Regions from separate parts of the Salicibibacter cibi genome, predicted to be linked through region 2. Evidence: a T-box and tRNA genes for the amino acid it is inferred to sense, from the RefSeq annotation. Region 2 holds a T-box; the other holds one or more tRNA genes.

Region 1 (4,961 bases), 830 kb from region 2:
ACTGAAATCCAAAATCAACGGTTCCGTATAATCATAGAGATCACTGGGGGCGACCTGTCCCGAAAGATCCAATATGTCGGGGAGAGGCCGGCCTTTTGCCTCTTCACTGTCTAAAGATAACAATATTTCCGCTTGTTTATTGAGCAAAATAATACGGCCAAGTTCATCCGTGGCGATCACGCCATCTGTCATATGGGAAAGGACAGAGCTAAGCTTCCGCCTTTCCCCTTCTGTTGTGGCATTCGCTTCTTTTAAATTCATTGCCAGCGTATTAAAGGAAGAGGCGAGCTCCCCGATTTCATCATTCCCGTAAACACGAACACGACGACTGAAGTCTCCTTCACTCATCACCGCGGACTGTTTCTGCATATCTCTAATCGGACGAGTAACGGTTCTCGATAAAAGAACGCCGATCATTGCCGTAATCACCAGTGCAATGCCCCCACTCGTCATAAAAATGTTATTAATTTGCGTCACTTCATCGTACATATCTTCCATTGATGATTCCAAATGAATGGCTCCAATGACTTCATCATCGTCTCCATGCAAGGGTTGCGTGATCACCCGCATACGAAAGCCGGTATCCGGGTCCAACAACATATCATTCGACTCTTGATCAAGCAATGCCTGGGAGACACGTATTTCCGTATTCAGCAATCCGCCGCTTTGCGTTCCGTGTTGATTGTGAGCCAGTACATTCTGCTGGCTGTCCACCACTTGAATGGTGGACCCGGTACTGCTTAGCTCATTCACTTCATAACGAGAAATTAAATCATTAATTTCTTCGTTCATTTCATTTTGATCCGTATCATCCGTTTCTTGTATAAGCGTTTGTTCAATATTGTAAGAGAGCAAACTCATTTGGTCTTCCAATGCACCCCGATGATTTTCGACAAATCGTTCTTCAAGACGATCCATGAAAAAGATTCCAATAACCTGAAACGCAATCAGCAAAAGCATGACGTAAATAAATATTAATTTAAATTGAAAAGATTTAAAGAAACCCGCAATTCGCTTCATCCAACTCTACTCCTGTTCGGGATGCCGAAGATAATAACCTACCCCTCTTCTTGTAATAATCCAATTTGGATAACTGGGGTTATCTTCTACTTTCTCCCGCAGTCGGCGCACCGTGACATCAACGGTACGTACATCTCCAAAATAGTCATAGCCCCAAACGGACTGCAAAAGGTCTTCCCGTGACATCACTTGTCCAATATGACTCCCTAAATAATGGATTAATTCAAACTCCCGATGAGTAAGCTCAATTGGAGTCCCCCGCTTACGAACGAGGTAAGCTTCCGGGTCAATTGTCAAATCCCCGATTTGCTTAGTCCCGGTATTTTTTCGTTCTGCTTCGGGGACAACTTGAAGCCTGCGAATATTCGCTTTCACACGCGCAAGCAATTCACGGGTACTAAAGGGCTTGGTTACATAATCATCGGCACCCAATTCAAGGCCGAGCACTTTATCGATCTCCGAGTCTTTTGCCGTAAGCATAATAATCGGCATATCATAATTTTTGCGAACTTCACGGCACACTTCCATCCCATCTTTATTTGGAAGCATAATATCGAGTAAAATGAGATCAGGCTTAAAAGCGTCTACTTTTTCAAGCGCTTCTGTGCCATCATAGGCAACCTCGATTTCAAAGCCTTCTTTTTGCAGTGAAAATTCGAGAATATCGGCAATCGGTTGCTCATCATCGACAACCAGAATTTTTTCATTCATGATTTTTTCGCCTCATTTCGTATTTCTGTAGCCATATTATACAAGTATTGTAACATAGCTACGCGTTTAATGACGCTTATCGATGCATACAAAAAAACCCCGGGGCATTCCGGGGGATATCAATTATAAGCATGGTGGCTCGAGACGGAATCGAACCGCCGACACGTAGATTTTCAGTCTACTGCTCTACCGACTGAGCTATCGAGCCAACATATGTAAATGGCGGGCCTGACGGGATTCGAACCCGCGATCTCCTGCGTGACAGGCAGGCATGTTAACCGCTACACCACAGGCCCTTATTTTTTAGAAAACTTGGCTTTTCACCAAACATTTATGGCGAAAGCCTTCGCCCATCTTATGTAGGTAATAAAGTTGATTTATACTTTATTGGTGAGCCATGGAGGATTCGAACCTCCGACCCTCTGATTAAAAGTCAGATGCTCTGCCAGCTGAGCTAATGGCTCATTAAGCCCAAAGACAGAATTTATCTTAGCACGTTCGGCGTTTAAATGCAATGGGGAATGGCAAATTGCTCGTTGGAAAACCCTAAGCGCATATTTACAAAAGGAGGATCCTATGCTCAAACGGACCACACATCGGCCTCATTCGCTTCCTAAAGGACCTTGGCTAATGACCCAGACATGGAAAAATGTATTATTCGCCCATTGGCCACTTTCGCCGACAACATTGCAAACGAAAATTCCGGCTCCTCTGGAGATTGATACCTATGATGGCCAAGCGTGGATCGGGATCATTCCTTTTGATATCGTGCGATTACGCGCCCGTTTCCTTCCGCCTGTGCCATTTGCGCATGCCTTCCCCGAAGTAAATGTGCGAACGTATGTCACATTTAACGGTCAACCCGGTGTTTATTTTTTTAGCCTGGATGCCGATCACCGGCTGGCCGTGCGCATGGCGCGCTCACTGTTTCACCTTCCTTATTTTTATGCCGATATGGAGGTTAAAAGGGAAAACGGCTTCATTCGCTATCACAGTTATCGGCCAAATGCGATGTTTGAAGCCGCTTATCAACCGACGTCGCACGTTTTCACAGCAGAAAAAGGCACCTTGGATGACTGGCTCACCGAACGGTACCGGTTATATACGACGCATCGGCGAAATTTATATGCCCTTGATATCCACCATAACCCATGGCCGTTACAGCATGCCGAGGCAGATTTTCACAAAAACACGATGTTTCTCGAATTATCAAATACGAAACCTTTGCTTCATTATGCGAAAAGACAAAAGGTTTTCTTTTGGCCGCTTCATCGTTGCACCTGATATACTAATGGTAAGCAACAATCAAATAGGAGCATTACATGATACGATACGCGCAAAAGACAGACATGGCGGAAATTATGAACATCGTGAAGAAAACGGTCCGGGTGATGAATGCAGACGGCAGTGACCAATGGAACGGAAGCTATCCAACATCCCGGCATTTTTTAACAGACATCAACAAGCAATCTCTTTTCGTGCTAGTAGCCGGCGGGAAAATTAGCGGTTTTATAACGGTTGACCAAAATATTGATTCACGATTTCAACAAATGACGTGGACGTATCCCGATCAGGACGCCGGGACCTTTCATCGGCTGGCAGTGGATCCTGACGGGCGTAATCATGGAGTGGCGAGTCAGCTTATCCACTTTGCCGAAGCCAAATGTGCAGCAGAGGAATTGAAAACGATGAAAATTGATACGTACGCACTTAATCAGAGCGCCCGCGCTTTGTTTGAACGTCTCGGCTATAAACTCGTCGGCTTTTCAAGGGAAGGAACCGGAAAGCCTTATCCGTTTTATTATTATGAAAAAATCTTAAGCGTTTAAGGAGGAGAAGAAATGGAACGTTTAGACCGCATCAAAGAGTCCTTGCAAAACCGCACGGTTACATTGCCCGATGGTACCGCTCTTCCGAGCATCGGACAAGGCACATGGAAAATGGGAGAACATCCCGATAGCAAAGATGATGAAATACAAGCCTTGCAACTCGGCCTTGATCTGGGAATGAATGTCATAGACACCGCGGAAATGTATGGGGATGGGCGAGCGGAACAAATCGCCGGAGAAGCCATTAAAAATCGCAGGGACGATGCTTTCCTCGTGTCAAAGGTCTATCCCCACAATGCTAGTCTGTCAAAAATCCAGACCGCTTGCGAAAACAGTTTGCGGCGATTGAAGACCGATTACTTGGATATGTACCTTTTGCACTGGCGAGGGTCTTCTGCAGGGCTTCAGGAAACAGTTGAAGGCTTGGAAGCACTTCGTAAGGAAGGGAAAATATTACGGTGGGGGGTATCCAACTTTGATACCTCGGATATGAAAGAGCTCTTGGATATCAGAAATGGAGGTTATTGTTCCACAAATCAAGTGCTGTATCATTTGGGTTCACGGGGGATTGATTATGATCTACTCCCGTGGCAACGCCAACATCAAATGCCGATTATGGCATACAGCCCCTTGGCCAAGGCGGTTCACTCATCAGCCAATTGATGAACAACCTGACCATTAAAGAAATTGCCGAAAAACATAAAGCGAGACCTCTGCAAATCGCGCTAGCCTGGACGATACGAACAAAAGGCATTCTCGCCATACCGAAGGGCACGAGTGAAAATCATGTCATCGAAAATGCGGAAGCTGCCACGATCGCGTTGTCAGAAGATGATCTACGAAAGATTGATAAGGTATTCCCAAAACCGGAGCGAAAGATGCCTTTGGATATTATTTGAATCCCCCGTCACTAACGGGACGAGATTCTTGATTCCAGCGTCCAAACAATTTCACTTATTTAGGGACTGCTGAATAACGGAAAAGACTGGCACATAAGTATTTTCCGTTGGTGTTGTCAAAACTGGATGCAAGGAAATCCATCCTATAAGCAAAAAACCCTTGCACTTCTGGCAACGTATGGAGAGATGACGCTGCAATGGCGTAGACATCAAAACGGACGCGTCAAGCCCCCGCAGCGCCGGTTTTGCGCGAGGAGGCTTGACCGTTCGTCCGCGGAAAGCGAAGCCATGGAAGCGGCATCCCGGCTTCAGCTGATAACTGCAAGTTGTTCAGCAATCCCTATGTATATTTAACTTCTTGATACGTAACAATATAATAACCACATCATCCCCTAAAGTTGAGCCATCGCCTTCTTACATTAGTTCCCCCTATAAACTGATAATCGTAAGAAACGGGAATGATGATCACGGTGTTCACTTAATCCACTCTTGATGAGCAACA
Region 2 (4,961 bases):
CAACCGTAATATGTCCGGACACGGACCCTGCCGCCGCAAAACGCAGCCTGTCCCTCAATGCGCCATTTCACGCGTACTTTCAAACGTATACCACCATATAAGTTGCGAATAATAAACCCATCTTATGTTTATACTTTAAGATTAACTGTGGTAACGGAGTATAGTATAAGAAAATTTAAGGCTTGCGCCAGCACTTGGCGAAAAGCCGAGTTTTCTAATGAAGGAGCGCTTTTTAATGGCAGATCAACATACCGAAGAAAAATTTGCGGAAACCGCTTGGCAAGCATCGGCAGACTTGCCGGATTTCGAACCGTTAACAGCTGATATGAAAACAGATGTTGTTATCGTCGGCGGAGGGATCACAGGCATTACAACCGCATATCTTCTCGTTCAAGAAGGTTTGCAAGTTGCTTTGGTAGAAGCCGGGAAGCTGCTCAATGGCACAACCGGTCATACCACCGCGAAAGTAACCGCTCAACACGGGATGATCTATGATGAATTTATCCAACATTTGGGTAAGACAAATGCAAGGCTTTACTATGAAGCGAATAGGGAAGCGATGGCGTTTATTCGCAAAACGATTGATAAACATGGGATCAACTGTGATTTTCGCACACAAGACGCGTATCTTTACGCAACGACTCCGAAATATAAAATGAAATTGGAAAAAGAAGCGGCAGCATATGAAAAACTTGGGATCGACGGGGAGCTTTTAGAGGAACTTCCGATTGATATTAACGTCAAAAATGCCTTAGTGATGAAGGAGCAGGCCCAGTTTCACCCTCTCCATTACTTGGCCCCGCTTGTACAAACCATCGTCGACAAAGGCGGTCGGATTTTTGAGAACACTACCGCCGTCCATGTGGAACGGGGAGAGGAACCTTCCGTTATCACCCGAGAAGATGCACGTGTCCAAGCAAACTATATTTTATCTTGTTCCCATTTTCCGTTTTATGAAGGGACCGGTTTTTATTTTACAAGGATGCACGCGGAACGTTCTTATGTCGTTGCCATAAATCCGAAGATGGCGTACCCGGGTGGAATGTATATAAGCGCGGATCAACCTACGCGTTCGCTGCGTTCTGCCAACATTGATGGCGAAGAGTTAGTTCTCGTCGGCGGGGAGAGCCATAAAACGGGGCAGGGAATAGACACCCATGACCACTACCACGCCTTGCAAACGTTCGGAGATGATCTGCTCGGCATCGAAAAACAAGTCAACCGTTGGTCCACACAAGATTTGACGACACTTGATAATCTCCCTTATATCGGCCATTTAACCTCGCAAACCTCCGAGCAAAACATTCTTGTTGCCACCGGTTACCGAAAATGGGGGATGACGAATGGGACGGCTGCTGCCCTGTTGCTTAAAGACCTTGTGCTAGGAAAAGAAAACCGATACGCGTCCCTTTTTACACCGTCTCGTTTTTATGCCGATCCCAGTCTGAAACATTTCCTTCGTGAAAACTTCGATGTGGCGAAGCATCTCGTCGAAGGAAAAGCGGAATCATCGAATAAGGAAATGAAAAGTTTAGCAAAGGACGAAGGGGCTGTCGTGCGGATCGACGGAAAACGCAAAGGGGCATATCGGGATAAAGATGGTGAACTTCACGTCGTTGACACAACATGTACACACGTTGGCTGCGAGGTGAATTGGAACGGCGCGGATCGCACGTGGGATTGCCCATGCCACGGATCAAGGTTTTCCTATTCCGGGGAAGTCATCGAGGGACCGGCTGAAAAACCGTTGCAAAAAGAAGAGTATAGAATGATCGAAAGTTTTATGGGTAATCGGGCCGGTTACTGATTGCTCATGACTTGAAACAGATAAAAAAACGGATTATACTATTGGTTATACAAGCATAGTGAAAAAACAATGAAAGAGCGTAGTACTTGGAACACTGGCGGCCAGGAAGGGGGAGTCATGGATTGAAAGCTCCCCTGCGTTAAGCGCTTTGGAATTCACTCTGGAGTTGGCACTGAAAGTGCGGGAACGTTACTTATCGTTTACCGATCGTAAAAAGTGTACCGGGCGCAAGCCGTTATTTGCAAGAGTGAGCGACAGTTGTTGTCGTTAACAAGGGTGGTACCGCGAAACCTTCGTCCCTTTTTTAGGGGGCGGAGGTTTTTTATTTTCGTGAAGAAGGGGGACATACAAGATGATTGAACGATTAAAGGCGCTTGAGTCGGAAGCGCTCGAAGCCGTACAGGCAAGCGGTGACAAGAAGGCACTCGAACAAGTGCGCATCCGTTATCTGGGAAAAAAAGGAGCCATTACGGAGGTTCTGCGCGGGATGGGGCAACTATCTGCCGAAGAACGTCCTGTCGTCGGCCAAAAGGCGAACGAGGTTCGCGAAAGCATTCAAGAGGCACTGGCTAAAAAAGTGGAAGCTTTTGAGGAAGCCGAATTGGAACAAAGGCTGGAAGAGGAAGAAATCGATGTGACGTTGCCGGGAAGACCTATGAATCAAGGCTCTACCCACCCGCTTACAGCTGTTGTGGAAGAAATCGAGGATATTTTTATCGGCCTTGGGTTTGAGGTAACGGAAGGGCCGGAAGTGGAGACGGATTATTTTAATTTTGAAATGATCAATTTGCCTCCGAATCATCCGGCCAGGGACATGCAAGACACCTTTTACATCAGTGAAGACATCCTTTTGAGAACCCAAACGTCACCGGTGCAGGCACGGACGTTGCAAAAGCATGAAGGCGAAGGACCGGTAAGGATTATTTGTCCGGGGAAAGTCTATCGCCGCGATGAAGACGACGCCACCCACTCCCATCAGTTTATGCAGATCGAAGGGCTCTACGTGGATGAAAATGTGCGCATGAGCGACTTGAAAGGAATATTTGATACATTTGTTAAACAGTATTTTGGCCAAGACCGGGAGATTCGGTTGCGCCCGAGCTTTTTTCCGTTTACGGAACCATCGGCGGAAATTGACGTCACTTGCGGCATTTGTGCGGGCAAAGGTTGCAGGATATGTAAGCAAAGCGGATGGATTGAAGTGTTAGGTTCGGGGATGGTTCATCCGCGCGTGTTGGAATTAAATGGGTTTGACCCGGATATATACAGCGGCTTCGCCTTTGGCATGGGCGTGGAACGCTTTGCCATGTTGAAATATGGAATCGACGATATCCGCCATTTCTACACGAATGACACGCGCTTTTTATCCCAGTTTCAACAATTGTAAACAATAATAAACGAAGGAAGGTGAAGAACCAATGCTCGTTTCCTACCAATGGTTGACGGATTATATCGATTTATCGGATACAACCCCGGAGGAAGTTGCTGAAAAGCTTACCCGCGCAGGGGTAGAGGTTGATCGGCTCCATCGCTATCATGATGGGATCGATGGTGTAATCGTCGGTGAGGTGAAGGAAACAACCCCTCACCCGGAAGCAGAAAAATTAACGCTTTGCCAAGTGGACGTAGGCGATCGGACACAGCAAATTATCTGTGGGGCCAGCAATGTACAAAAGAGACAAAAAGTGGCCGTAGCGATGCCTGGAACTACCTTGCCGGGGAATAAAAAAATAGAAGAAACGACGATTCGCGGAGAAACATCTGCGGGTATGATTTGCGCGTTGGATGAACTTGGCTTCAATGAACGGTTATTGGCGAAAACAGAACAAGATCAAATTGTCGAATTGCCGGCAGAGGTCGTGACCGGGCTTGATGCTCTTGAGATTCTCGGTTTAAATGATGTGATCATGGAACTTGATTTGACGCCGAACCGCCCGGATTGCTTAAGCATGCTCGGAGTCGCTTACGAATTGTCCGCGTTGCTGGACCGCCCGATTCATCATCCCGATTACACACATGGGGTGATTCGCAAAAATGCCGCCGGCCGTATCGCCGTTGAAGTGACAAATGGCGAGGATGTTCCCTACTATGGGGCAAAAGTGATCGATAAAGTAACGGTAGCCCCATCGCCGCTATGGTTGCAGACACGCTTAATGGCCGTGGGCATTCGGCCGATCAATAATATTGTCGATATTACGAACTATGTGTTGCTGGAGTATGGACAACCCCTGCATGCGTTCGATTATGATCGGTTTGGCTCGGAGAAAATCGTAACGAGACGCGCAGAACAAGGAGAAAAAATCGAAACGTTGGACGGGCAGGAGCGAACGCTCTCTGGCGAGGATGTATTGATCACCAATGGCAATGCTCCCGTTGCGATCGCGGGAGTGATGGGTGGTGCGTCAACAGAAGTGCAGGCAGACACAACAAGTGTGTTGCTGGAATCGGCACAATTTGATGCATTAAATGTTCGAAAAACGTCCGGAAAGCTAGGGTTGCGCAGCGAATCAAGCCAACGATTTGAAAAGGGGATAGATTTCGAACGAACCGCCGAAGCCGCAGAAAGAGCAGTCATGTTAATGGAAGAAATTACTGGCGGCGTTGTGCTGAAAGGTACGGTGGAATCAGGGGAATTACCGGCTGTCGTACAAGAAGTCCATTTAAATTTGGAACGGTTAAATATGCGGCTTGGTACGGAACTTGAGTCGGAGGAAGTCGAGACGTTGTTGCACCGGCTCGGTTTGGAAGTGACGAACCTGGGAAATGAATGGCGAGTCCATATCCCTTCAAGACGCCTCGATCTTTCGATTGAAGAAGATTTAATGGAAGAAGTTGCCCGTCTTTATGGTTATGATCGTATTCCGACGACATTGCCGGTCGGTGCGCGCTCAGCCGGAGCTTTGACCGGCGAGCAAAAAAATCGCCGCAAACTCCGCCGTTTTCTTGAAAGTACGGGGATGCAAGAGGCAATTACTTACTCTCTCACGAGCGCACAAAATGCTGACCAATTTTTACTGCGCCAAAGTGACCGAAAAATGCGTGTGCTTATGCCTATGAGTGAAGAACGGGAAGTGTTGCGAAGAAGCTTGATCCCCCACCTTCTGGAGGGCGGCGTTTACAACGTGAATCGACAGTTGGAAGATGTCTTTTTGTT

Evidence for each region. A T-box is a leader RNA that pairs with one kind of tRNA and senses whether it is charged. The one in region 2 lies ahead of pheS (phenylalanine--tRNA ligase subunit alpha), so its partner is inferred to be a tRNA-Phe.
Region 1: it encodes a tRNA-Phe, which carries the amino acid that the T-box ahead of pheS (phenylalanine--tRNA ligase subunit alpha) is inferred to sense. The anticodon was not compared.

What each region holds. Positions count from the first base shown of each region.
Region 1 is NZ_CP054706.1:3,762,357-3,767,317, forward strand. Features, by position in the region: gene walK (cell wall metabolism sensor histidine kinase WalK) at 1-1,020, opposite strand, end outside; gene yycF (response regulator YycF) at 1,027-1,731, opposite strand; tRNA gene HUG20_RS18780 (tRNA-Phe) at 1,864-1,939, opposite strand; tRNA gene HUG20_RS18785 (tRNA-Asp) at 1,952-2,027, opposite strand; tRNA gene HUG20_RS18790 (tRNA-Lys) at 2,120-2,195, opposite strand; gene HUG20_RS18795 (YqjF family protein) at 2,308-3,015, shown strand; gene HUG20_RS18800 (GNAT family N-acetyltransferase) at 3,054-3,560, shown strand; partial or broken gene HUG20_RS18805 (aldo/keto reductase) at 3,573-4,459, shown strand; gene HUG20_RS18810 (hypothetical protein) at 4,586-4,813, shown strand.
Region 2 is NZ_CP054706.1:2,928,051-2,933,011, reverse strand. Features, by position in the region: gene HUG20_RS14570 (FAD-dependent oxidoreductase) at 236-1,807, shown strand; T-box leader at 1,868-2,111, shown strand; gene pheS (phenylalanine--tRNA ligase subunit alpha) at 2,160-3,194, shown strand; gene pheT (phenylalanine--tRNA ligase subunit beta) at 3,226-4,961, shown strand, end outside.